4 regions of the Maridesulfovibrio spiralis genome follow, and region 4 is predicted to be linked to each of the others. Evidence: predicted binding sites of a transcription regulator. Region 4 holds the regulator's gene; each other region holds the start of a gene.
What was found. The regulator sigma-54, encoded in region 4, starts transcription at its own class of promoters, with help from an activator protein. The targets are predictions, from matches to a motif close to CTGGCACGGNNNNTGCTT.
Positions count from the first base shown of each region.

Region 1 (3,161 bases), 2.0 Mb from region 4:
GCAGCATAGCCAGTCAGGAATTTTTTAGCCTTTTCTCATACGCCGCAGTCTTGCCCGCCCCTCGGCAATCATGGATTCCAAGCCATAACGCTTGACCCGGTAGCCCATCTGGCGGGCGGAAAGCCCCAATGTTTCAGCAGCCTTGTACTGAATCCATCCGCTACGCTCCAAAGCAGCGACGACTTCGTTGCGCTCCACTTCCTTCAGCGATGTGCAATGGGGCAATTCATCATTTTGGGGAGGATTGCCGGAATCCGCGGAACTCCCCGGTGCGCAACGCTGTCCGGGTGCGAGGTAGGATTTCAAAAATTCCAAGGTGATATACTCCGAGTCAGACATGATAACCAGCCGCTCCAGCAGGTTCTGCATCTCGCGCACGTTCCCGGGCCAGTCATAAATCATAAGCGAATCAAGAGCCGCGGGGGTGAAAAACATCTTGCGTCCGTAATCGTCAGCCATTTTCTGAATGAAATAGTTAAGCAGTCCGGTGATGTCCTCCTTGCGGTCACGCAGGGGCGGGACGGTAATCGGGAAGATATTCAGACGGTAGTAAAGGTCGAGCCGGAATTCATTTTGCTCTACCAGCACCCCGAGGTCGCGGTTGGTGGCAGCAAGGATGCGCACATCAATATTGCGGGTCTTGTTTGAACCTATCCGTTCCAGTTCTTTTTCCTGTAATACCCGCAAAAGCTTGGCCTGCAAGGCCATCGGAAACTCACCGATCTCATCGAGAAAAATAGTTCCGCCGTCCGCTTCTTCGAAACGCCCCGGACGAGTGGAAGCGGCCCCGGTAAAAGATCCTTTCTCGTGTCCGAAAAGTTCCGACTCAAGCAGGTTCTCCGGGATTGAAGCGCAGTTGACCTTGATAAAAGGATGTTTCGCCCGGTCGGAAAGCTCATGGATAATCTTGGCTATGAGAGTTTTGCCGACACCGGATTCTCCAAGCAGCAGAACTGTAGCCTTCGTAGGGGCAACCTTTTCCAATTGACGCTGCACTTCGACCATGGCCGAGCTTTGCCCTACTATATAAAGACCCTTGGTTTTCTTGGAAATCTGGTACTTGAGCGAAGTATTCTCACGCTTTAGAGCTGCCTCACGCTCAAGAATTTTCTCGTTCAGGCTGATGAACTGACCGATCAGGGTGGCAACAATTTTAAGGAAATCGATATCCTCTTCCGCTGCAACTTCGTCGCCGAAGATACGATCCACGTTAAGCACGCCGATAGGTTCACTATGCAGAATTATCGGCACACCGATGAAGCCTGTTGTGGCCCGCTCAATTTTACGGGCCCCGGTTTTATCGAGAAAAAGAGGCTCCTTACTGATATCCGGTACATAGTACGGTTCACCCGTCTGGAAGATGCGCCCGGTAACGCCTTCATCAAGGCGATAGACCCCGCGCTGCTTTTCTTCGAGAGAAAGACCGTAGGAGGCATTGATTGAGAGCTGTCTGGTCTCAGGGTCGTAGAGGGTCACTGTCGCCCGCTTCATACTCAGGTTCTCGGAAAGAATACTGAGAACTCCGTCAAGGGCGGACTCCAGATCAAGTGCCTGCTCAATAGCCTGGCAAATGGCAAGCAGTGCTGAAAGTTTAAGACCATGCAGTGAAGGATACATATTTGAAGCTAAGCAAGGTAAGTGCCACAACCCCAAAACATAACTTTACCTTTTATTACAACCTATTAAAGAAAATACTTTTTTGCATTTGTTCACATTTATGTGAATTTAACCTGCACAATGAACATTAATGGAAAAGTTGCCTCCGCTTCTCGGAACATGGTATATTTATAGTATTGAAAGCTATTTCCTAACATTGAGGAGGCAGTATGCACGGTTGGGCAGGGTCAGTTTTGCGGGTTAATATTTGCAGCAGGGCAATCGACAGGCAACCTCTTGATCCCGGCATCGCAAGGGACTTCATCGGCGGGCGGGGCCTGAATTCACTGGTGCTCTTCAATGAAATAAAACCACACATTGATCCGCTGGGACCGGAGAATATCTACTGCCTCGGAGCCGGACCGCTATCCGGAACCCCACTGGGACTGACCAGCCGGGTGGAAGTAAGCACCCTTTCGCCCTATTCCGGCATACTCGGCGACGGTAACGCAGGCGGTTCAATGGCCTTCATGATGAAGCGGGCCGGACTGGACCAGATTGTCATTACCGGGACAGCGGAATCGCCATGCTACCTGCTGATAGATGATGAACAGGCTGAACTGCACGATGCAGGAGAACTCTGGGGCCTTTCAGTCTGGCAGACCACAGATAAGCTGCGTGAAAAGCACGGAAAATCAGCCAGTGTGGCCTGCATCGGACAGGCCGGTGAAAATCTGGTCCGGGTGGCGACGACCATGGTCGATAAATATGCCTCCGCAGCCCGCGGTTCCGGGGCCGTGCTCGGCTCTAAAAAGCTTAAAGCTATCGTGGTCAAAGGCAGCGGTCGGGTCTCATTGGCCGACCCTGATAAATTTAAAAGGCTTGCCGCCGAAGACCGTGAATTCTTCCGCAACTCCGATTTCCAGCGCGAAGTAGTTGGGCAGTACGGAACCCATATCGGCATGATGATGTGGGAGCCGGGGTTCCGAAATTATGAAAAATATTGGGATGGTTCCGATGTACCGGACCGGCTGCGCCCGGAAGCATGGAAAGAATACGCAGAGGGCCGGCACGGATGCCACGGCTGCCACGTCCGCTGTAAGGACTACTACCGCATTCCCTCCGGCAGCCGAGCCGGGGAGACAGGCAAGGCTATGGAATATGAATGCATCTTCTGCCTCGGAACCAATTGCGGAATAACCGATCCGGTGGCGATCATGGAGATGGAAAATATCTGTGACGCATACGGCATGGATGTTCTGGCCCTCGGCAATACCATCGCCATGCTCAAGGACCTTTACAACCGGGGGCTGCTGGATGAAGAGCTGACAGACGGGCTGGACCTCAGCTGGGAAAACCATGCGGACCAGATTGAACTGCTGCACCGCACAGCCCTGCGGCAGGGCTTGGGAAATCTGGTCGCCGAAGGCATGTACACACTAGCCAAACGGCTGGGCGGGCAGGCCATGGATTATTGCTACCACGTAAAAGGTCTTTCGCGCGGTCCATATCCCAGCGGAGTTTTTTCACTGGCCCACGCCACCTCCACCCGTGGGGCCGACCAT
Region 1 is NZ_CP182344.1:1,082,176-1,085,336, forward strand. Features, by position in the region: gene nifA (nif-specific transcriptional activator NifA) at 25-1,617, opposite strand; gene ACNI29_RS04885 (aldehyde ferredoxin oxidoreductase family protein) at 1,827-3,161, shown strand, end outside.
Region 1: nifA (nif-specific transcriptional activator NifA) is a predicted target of sigma-54. The motif match lies at 1,628-1,645, and genes of this name have one in related genera.

Region 2 (3,161 bases), 1.5 Mb from region 4:
CCGGATACGGGCTTAAGTTCGCAGAATTCATTGAGCTTTTCATGCTCGAAAATGTTAATGGATTTGGGGTCGTAGGAAATCTTTTTGATTTCATTGGATTTGAAGAATTCACGCAGGGCATCGTATTTTCGCCCGGAATAAATGAATATGTCTTCGTCATTCCAGACTTTGCGGGCTGCATCGTGATAGCGCGGGTCGGTGAGCAGGAAATCGCGCCCGTCAGGGTCAATGATAAGCCACCCGGCTGTTTCATTGCACTGGGGATCGTGAAGTTCAAAGCCGCTCAGGTAGTAGCGGTTGGCTGCGAAGCTGACCAGAAGAGGGGGATGTCCGCGGTCCTTAAGCCGTTTGCGGACATTCTCCCGCCGAAGTTCGTAGGTGGCGGTGGAAATTGTCATGTACTTAGCTGATCCTGTATGTGGTTTCCGGCTGTCCGTTAATCATCCGTTCAGCCCATTCTACGCCCTGCATCACCGAGTGGTCCATGTTTGACACTTCATATTTCCAGCCACCGAAGCGGCCACGGGAGTATATGTTCATGGATTCAAGCGCAGGCTGTAGAACTTTTAACGCTTCATCGCGTTGCAGGCAAGGGACAGGGTATCCGTAATCCACATTAATTGACCAGCGGGAGATGATATCTTTGCGGTCTTCTTCATTAATCATGCTGGTATTGACCAACCCGTCCTCCACCTCTTTGAGAATATTCTGCTGATCAATAATTTTGTCTTTTGAATAAGAAACTTCACACATGAGTGCCCGGCCTTGACCCGGTTCCGGGGTGTTGTTGGGCGAGTAGTTGTGGAAATTGGTGACCCGGTAAAAAGGATTGTCCTTTTCCGGGAAGTACATCCAGCAGCGGGAATCCGGGCGTGATGAAGACAGACCGATTCCTGCAACCACAACGCTGTTGTGCCTGAGGCTGGCTGCTGCATTGATGAGTTTTTCCGCAGGACTGACCAGCCAGCGGGAACTCAGAATGTCAATGGGGGCGGTGTTCAGCAGGAAATCATATCCGTAAACATTTCCCTCGGCGTCCGTGACGGTTTTGGCCTTGCTGTCAATTTTCACGACCTGTGAATTATATTTAATGTAAGACGCAATCGTTTCGGCAAGTTTGCGGAAGATGGTGCCGGTTCCACCTTTGAGCGGGAACTTGAATTTGTTGTTCGGCCCCCATGAGAGATGATCCTGTTCCAGCAGGATATTTTTAAGTACAGAGCGCAGGTCTACAACACTGACTCTTTCACCTATCCATGAGAAGGACATGTTTTCCGGCTTGGTGGCCCATACTTTGAAATTGTAAGGCTCCATAAAATGCTTGGCTATGCCCTTGCCGAAGGTGGAATGAATCCATTCCTGAAAGTTTCCGGGAGTCTCTTCTGAACGTTCTCCGGGCAGCAGACCGCGCACGCATTCCCATTTTTCCTGATTGGGCAGGTAGCGTATGTTGTTCTGGAACGGGTAGGGAACCCAGCTTTTGAGAAGACGCACCCATGATTCGCGCAGATGCTCGGTATAATCCCCTTTTAATACCTCTTCCACTAAATTGTCATAATATTCGTAGTGGGAAAACATGACATGTCCGCCAATATCCCAGGTAAAGCCTTTTTCGTCCTCGAAACTGGAAGCAAGGCCGCCCGGCCAGGAATTTTTTTCCAGTACAATAAAAGATTTTTCCCCAAGTTCTGAAAGCCTACGGGCCGCTCCGAGTCCCGTTGGACCCGCGCCAATTATGACATATCTGGATTTCATGGGCTTTGCTCCGTGATAAAAAATTGGATTTTTCATGTAACAGAAGCAAGCCGCATGCCATCTAGTTTTTGTCTAGAGGATTCAAGAAAAATGCACTGTAACGGATCTTTCTTTTGGGCGTAACAGGTTTGTAACCAAGTTCAGATAGACCATTGCTCAACGATAGAAAACGGACGCGGTAAATATGAACTGAGTCTGAAATTTAAAGTCCATTTTTGGAGGAAAAAATGAAAAGAATTATTGCTCTCGTCGCTGTAATGGTTATGGCATTTACAGGTTCCGCATTCGCAGGTTCCATTCAGGTTAAAGGTTCCACTACTGTACTGCCCCTGATGCAGAAAGCTGCTGAAGCTTTCATGAAAGCCAACCCCAATGTTTCCATCTCCATCTCCGGTGGCGGTTCTTCCAACGGTGCTAAAGCACTGATCGACGGCACTACCGATATCGCCATGATGTCCCGCGACATGAAAGGTGCTGAAATCCAGAAAGCTACCGACAACGGCCGCAAGCCCTTACAGTTTATCGTTGCTCTTGACTGCATCGTTCCTGTTGTAAACCCCGGCAACCCCGTTTCCAAACTTACCAAAGCTCAGCTCTGGGGAGTTTACACCGGCAAAATCACCAACTGGAAAGAGCTCGGTGGCGAAGATGCAAAGATCGTTGTTATCTCCCGTGACACTTCTTCCGGTACCTACGACTGCTGGAAGAGCAAAGTTATGAAAAAAGACGGTAAAAAACACCGTGTATTTCCCGGTGCTCTCCTTCAGGCTTCCAACGGTGCTGTTGCACAGGCTGTTTCCAAGAACAAAAAAGCCATCGGTTACGTTGGCCTTGCTTACCTGAACAAAGAACTCAAGGGTGTTGAAGTAAACGGTATTCATGCTTCCGTTGCTACTGCTAAAGACGGTTCCTACCCGATCTCTCGTGGTCTGAATCTCTACACCCCGGGTGAGCCTACCGGCGAAAGCAAAGCCCTCCTCGACTTTATGATGAGCCCTGCAGGTCAGAAGCTTGCTGCCGACACCGGTTTTATCCCTGTAAAATAGTACTAGCTACCGGAAAACCGGGTCCGAATAAATAAAACGTCCGGGGGGATTCATCTAGTCCCCCCGGAATTTCAAGTCTCCAAAGCTAACAGTTAAAATAAATTTTATATCAGGGGAAAAGTTGTGATTACGTCCCGCAATATCTGTTTACTGCTTCTTTGTCTTGCAGTCGTGTCCGGATTCTACGCATACAAGCTGGGCGTAAGAACCGAAGCTGAACAGATTTTTATTTCTTCAGCCGAAAAGGTTGCTCATAGGGGTGACTATTCCAAGAGTGCCGTAGGTGCTTTGAAGAAAGTCATGATGCTTTCCAGCCATGAAATTGCTGAGACCACAGCAGAATCCGGCCTGAGCAGGGCT
Region 2 is NZ_CP182344.1:2,107,236-2,110,396, forward strand. Features, by position in the region: gene ACNI29_RS09420 (M24 family metallopeptidase) at 1-398, opposite strand, end outside; gene ACNI29_RS09425 (protoporphyrinogen/coproporphyrinogen oxidase) at 403-1,755, opposite strand; gene ACNI29_RS09430 (PstS family phosphate ABC transporter substrate-binding protein) at 1,983-2,801, shown strand.
Region 2: ACNI29_RS09425 (protoporphyrinogen/coproporphyrinogen oxidase) is a predicted target of sigma-54. The motif match lies at 1,799-1,816, and genes of this name have one in related genera.

Region 3 (3,161 bases), 400 kb from region 4:
GGCCAGTCGTGGCTAAGGAGAAGGCTTTGGTCTGCCGTACTTATTGCCGGGACCGCAAGGAATCCGTGTTCCAAAGCAATATTACCGAGCAGATTTTCCGCAAGGGACAGAATATCCTCCTTGCGCTCACGCAGCGGCGGAACTTCAACCCGGATGCAATTCAGGCGGTAGAATAAATCCTGCCGGAAGCGACCTTCCCAGCACATCTGCTCTAGATCGCAGTTGGTGGCAGCCACAACCCGGAAATCCAAAAATCTTTGCTTCCCGTCACCTACCCTGCGGATAGTTTTGGTCTGGAGAACCTGCAAAAGCCTGGTCTGCATGTTCAAGGGCAGTTCACCGATCTCATCAAGAAAAATGGTACCCTTGTCAGCCTGCTCAAAGAACCCGGCCCTATCTTCCATGGCCCCGGTAAAGGCCCCTTTACGGTGGCCGAAAAACTCGGATTCGATCAGGCTTTCGGGGATACTTCCGCAGTTTACGTGTACGAAGGGCTTTTTCCGTTTTGAAGAAAGATCATGCACATGTTTGGCGAACACATCCTTACCTACCCCGGTCTCCCCGGTCAGAAGTATTGTGCTGTTGGTAGGCGCAGCAGCGTTAAGGACGCTGTACACGGGACGCATTACACTGGAATCGCAAACAATATGTGTAGCATGAGGATTGCCCGGAAGAAAATTTCTACGCGGCCATATCTTAAGTTCATCAAGTCTTCTGGCCAGATTAAGGGCGATTGGGACGCGAATCTTCATCAGCAGGTCAAGGGTGGCTTCGGAAAGATGCGGACGGGCGGAATGAAAAGCCAGCATGCCGATATGCTCACCATCCAGCCGGACCCGGAATTCATAAAAGGAATGGTTGGTGGGGATGTGCGAGTCAAGGGTTACCGCAAGGGCAGGAAAATCATTCAGGCGCGGAAGCATGTTCATTTCCCGGCGTTCATCAGAAAGGAGATAACCGTGAAGTTTTTCGCAGGCGGGCTGGGTATAATTCAGATCATGGCTCTCTGAACTGTCAGCATAAGCCAGATTGTAAACTTTTCTGACTTCCCTGGCGTGGTGGCCCAGAAAAACACCTTCAACATCTGTATGAGACTTAAGCAGACGTTGCAGCTCATAAAGAGCTGTCGACAAATTCTGGGTCGAGCATACCTTCTCGACTATTGTTTCAAAAAGCCCGTCTTTCATAATTTATCCCACATAATGTAGTTTTGACTGCCTTACCTAGCCTACTAAAGTGCGTCAACGGTTTTATAATGCGAAATAACACATTGAATTGTGAACAATTGCAATCCAATTGCGACATTTCGCAATTCATACTTCTGGACTATTGCATTAGCTATTATTTACAGCCACTTACAAATTGGAACAGCCTTTGCTGATAAGCACGAAATCTTGTTCGTGCCCCAGGCACGCAACTATTACTATTACATCCTTGGAGGAGGGTTATGAGTAAGAAGACTGTTCAAAACAACAAGCCCAAAGGCATGCGCCGCCGCGACGTGCTCAAAGCGGCCGGCCTTGCGGCCGGATCGGTCCTGCTGTCACAGGTTTCCGTAGATAAAGCTGAAGCATCTGCTTCCAAAGACAGCGACTGGGACCGCGAATTCGACGTCATTATCGCAGGCAGCGGTTTTGCCGGATGTGCAGCGGCCATCGCAGCCAGAAGGGAAGGTGCTTCCACTCTGGTTATCGAAAAAATGCCTGTATTCGGCGGCAACTCCGCCATCAACGGCGGAGCCATGGCTGTGGCCGGATCTCCTTTGCAGAAAGAAAAAGGCATTGAAGACAGCGTGGAACTGATGACCGCCGACATGCTCAAAGGAGGACGCGGCACCAACCACGTGGACCTGCTGCGCGTTGTCTGCGCCGGTACTGTCGAAGCTTTTGAGATGACCAAAGAATTCGGCGTACAGTGGAAAGATGTGCTCCTGCAATTCGGCGGACACTCGGTACAGCGTACCTGCCAGACCGTAAACTTCACCGGCGGCGACATCACCATTCCGCTCATGGAAGGCGGGATCAAGCTCGGAGCCATCTTTAAAAACCGCTGCAAACTCGAAGAAATACTCACCGACGACAAAGGGGAAATTGTCGGCGTGGTTGTTCGCGAGGGTTACTACTTCCCGGACGAGAACTCCGGCAAACTGCGCAGATACAAAATCAACAGGGGATTTGTAGCCTGCACCGGCGGTTTCGGATACGACCTGCCCTACCGCAAAATGCAGAACCCAACCCTTGATGAAAGCGTCGGTTGCACCAACCACACCGGAGCAACTGCTGAATCTTTTCACGCCCTGCTGGCAGTCAACGCCGCCCCGGTCAACACCGCCTGTTTCCAGCTAGGTCCGTGGGCATCACCTGATGAAGATGGTTTCGGTTACGCACCGCAGTTCAACCAGCAGGCAGCATTCCCTTACGGTATCATGGTCGATATCCGCGACGGCAAACGCTTCGTCAATGAAAACGCCGACCGTAAAACCCGTGCCGATGCCCAGCTCAAGCACTGCAAAACCCCGGAAGGTGAAATCTTTTATCCCGTAGCATTCTGCTCCGAACCGGGTATCGTTAAATCACCCACCATCAAACACGGCCTTAAGGAAGGCGTGGCCTGGAAATTCAACTCCCTTGAAGAACTGGCCTCCTTTTTCGGCATCCCACTGGAACCGCTCAAGGCTCAGGTCAAACGTTTCAAATCCTTTGTCGCTAAAGGCAAAGATGATGAATTCGGCAAACCCATCTTTGAATTCGACCGCGCACTCTACCTTGATAAACCGCCTTTCTACGCCATGCGTGCGTGGCCCAAGGTTCATTTCTGTCAGGGCGGAGTAAACATCAACACCAAGGCCGAAGTGACCCACATGGGAACAGGGCAGCCCATTCCCAAGCTTTACGCTGCCGGGGAAATTACCGGAGGTATCCACGGAGAGAGCCGTCTCGGAAGCTGCGCCATTGCAGAAACACTGGTCATGGGAACCATTGCCGGTAAAAACGCGGCCCGCAATAGAGCCTAGCAAAAGGGGAATGAAGACATGAAACGTATTGCTATAATTACTGTATTGCTGGCTGTAGTCGGCTGCTGGGGAATCATGACCGCCGGAGCCGGGTCCAATGAAGCAGCCAAGGGGCCCAACGGTGAAACCGTGGAACTGGTGGGTTACA
Region 3 is NZ_CP182344.1:4,012,585-4,015,745, forward strand. Features, by position in the region: gene ACNI29_RS18000 (sigma-54 interaction domain-containing protein) at 1-1,187, opposite strand, end outside; gene ACNI29_RS18005 (flavocytochrome c) at 1,448-3,013, shown strand; gene ACNI29_RS18010 (cytochrome c3 family protein) at 3,032-3,161, shown strand, end outside.
Region 3: ACNI29_RS18005 (flavocytochrome c) is a predicted target of sigma-54. The motif match lies at 1,363-1,380, and genes of this name have one in related genera.

Region 4 (3,161 bases):
TGCTCGGGGGCCAGTACCATAAAGAATATTTTACAGGGCTGCATATCCAAAGATTCAAAGTCTACGCCCTCACTGGAGCGACCAACGACAACAACTATATCTTCAAGACATTCCAGTTTTCCATGGGGGATGGCAATGCCATCCCCTATTCCTGTTGTTCCAAGTTTCTCACGATCATTAAGGACCTTCAGGGCATTTTCCACGTCTACATCAAGACCTGCGTCTTTCAGGGTGGAAACCATTTCTTTCAGAACTTCGCCCTTATCAGAGGCGTTCAGTTCATATATAACAAGATCCTTCGCCAGATTGTCAGTTATGTTCATTAGTTAGTATCCCGGGTCAATTAAACCGAAATCGCCATTGTTGCGGCGGTATATTACATTTATGGCTTCGTTGTCCGCGTTGCGGAATACGAGGAATTCATGGTCAAGGGTCTGCAACTGCTCTGCTGCTTCATCAATACTCATGGGCTTGGGAACGAAGGAGTCAGACTCCACAATCACTGGTTCCCGGTACTCTTCCTCACCGTAACTGAGAATATCCATTCGCGCAGGAGCAGACTCCTTACGCCTGTGGCTTCTCATCTTTTCATTTGCGCGACGAAGCTGGGCTTCAAGCTTATCCAGAACCATATCCACGGTAGAATACATGTCCTCGGACACTTCGTAAGCTGAGACATGCAGATGGTCGGAAGTAAAAACAACTTCCGCAACGTGTCTGAACTTATCAACTGACAAATTCACCTGCATATCAGTATTGTCAGGATTGCTGACGTACTTTGCCAACTTGGAGAAACGGCTGTTTGCATATTCCTTAAGATGTTCGGATGCGTCGAAGTTCTTAAAAGTAAATGCTACGTTCATAAAGAGCCTCCTTAGTAAGGGGTGAATATGCGTTGATTTCTCCGAACTACATTAGAAGACCTTTTTCCTTTTCGAGGAGGAGAGTATCCCCATTGCAGTTCTATACTTGGCTACGGTCCTTCTGGCGATATTGACTTCCAGCTTCTCTTTGAGAATCTCAGCGATCTTCTCGTCACTGAGGGGCTTCTTTCCGTCTTCTTCACCGATCAATTTCTTGATCGTCGCCTTGACGGATTCGGAACCGACCTGAGATCCGTCGTCCAGACCGAGAGCACTATTAAAAAAGAACTTTAGCTCATAGATTCCATGCGGAGTCGATACATACTTATTCGTTGTAATTCGGCTCACAGTGGATTCATGCATTTCGATGTCTTCCGCCACCTCCTTAAGAATAAGCGGCTTAAGCTTGGTGACACCTTCGGCGAAAAAATCGCGCTGGAATCTCACTATGGATTCAAGAACTTTATATAAGGTACGCTGCCGCTGATACAGGCTCTTCATCAGCCATTGAGCGGAGCGCATCTTGTCTTGAAAGTATTCTTTGTCATCCCCTTTTGTGGATGCCAATGTCTCCACATAAAATGCATTCATCTGCAGTTTGGGAAGACCGTCTTCGTTTAGAACTATGACAAAATCTCCGTCATATTCATAAACATAAGCATCCGGGCTGACATAGAAAGAGTCTCCACCTGAAAAACTTGCTCCCGGAAGAGGATCAAGTGTCTGCATCAAGTCCAGATAACTCTTCAAATCCTCCATGCTAAGCTTGAATTTCCTTGCAAGCGGTTTGTAACGCTTTTTTTCAAGGTCATCCAAATGATCACGTACCAACGAGACCAGAATCGGATCATCGTCGAGCTTTAAAGCCTCAAGCTGAATCAGTAGACATTCCTGCGGCGTTCTTGCTCCTACCCCTACAGGGTCGAACCGCTGGATGCGGTAGAGCACACTTTCTACATCTTCGATTTCAGCATAGCACGTTTCACAAACTTCTTCCAAGTCAATCCGTAAAAAACCTCCGGAACTTAAATTACCGATAAGACACTCACCTATGGTGATTTCTGCCTCAGTAAAATCGGAAAGACTCATCTGCCAATGCAAATGCCCTTCGAGCGAGGTTGTCTTGGTCAAACGGGCTTCAAACGAAGTACCCTCTTCATAAGACTCGGATTCACGGGAAGCGGACTGCTTTGACGTACTGGAAAATTCACCGAGATAATTTTCCCACTCCGCTTCCTTGGAAATTTGTGCTTCCTCTGCAGTAGCGGTACCTGCATCAGCATCAGCAGCATCAGTCCTTTCCTGCGCTTCAGCTTCTTCAAGGATAGGATTTTCCATCAGCTCCTGATGAACGGAATCCACCAGTTCCAAGCGGGAAAGCTGCAACAACTTGATAGCCTGCTGCAACTGAGGAGTCATCACCAGCTGCTGAGTAAGCTTTAATTGTTGTCTAAGTTCCAACCCCATATTATCAGGCCACCTTCTATTTATATCTAATTCAATTTATTTCAATCAGTTATCAGCCGAGAACAGAAAAAACACTTTCTAGGTTCCCTCAACCTTGATTCAACTATGCCACATCCATTTTCAAGATGCAACAAAGACCTCTGAATCATCTGAAATTTATGGATTTTTTATATACAGAAAATGTATATGAAAAAAGTGTACCAATGTTCTGGCAGACTGTAAATCAACAATGACAAATTTAATTAAACTTTACACAATAAAGGCCGGGATTACTGAATAAATCCCGGCCTGAATATTTAATGCTTAATGCACAGACTGCTAAAGACTAAAACTGTCCCCCAAATAAAGCCTGCGCGCCTTGGTATTTTTAACAATACTTTCCGGTGAACCATTAAGTATTACCCGGCCTTCGTACACAAGATATGCCCTGTCGCAGATGGAAAGGGTCTCGCGCACATTGTGGTCGGAAATAAGAATACCCAGCCCCATATCCTTCAACGAAGAAATAATGTCCTGAATATCAATAACCGCAATGGGGTCAATCCCTGCAAACGGCTCATCAAGCAAAATGAACTTGGGATTGTTAATCATGGCACGGGCAATTTCCAAACGGCGTCGTTCACCACCTGAAAGGTACATAGCCTTCTGGTCGGCAAGACGCAGGATGCCCAGTTGGTCCAGAAGTTCATCCGCTCTCTTGGGAATATCCTTACCGGAAAGACCGGTATGCTCAATGATGATTTCAAGATTTTTACGTACAGACAACTTTTTGAAAATGGAGCTTTCCTGCGGCAGATAGCTGAGCCCCATACGAGCCCGCTCATGCAGAGG
Region 4 is NZ_CP182344.1:3,614,213-3,617,373, reverse strand. Features, by position in the region: gene ACNI29_RS16175 (PTS sugar transporter subunit IIA) at 1-323, opposite strand, end outside; gene hpf (ribosome hibernation-promoting factor, HPF/YfiA family) at 327-863, opposite strand; gene rpoN (RNA polymerase factor sigma-54) at 915-2,330, opposite strand; gene lptB (LPS export ABC transporter ATP-binding protein) at 2,649-3,161, opposite strand, start outside.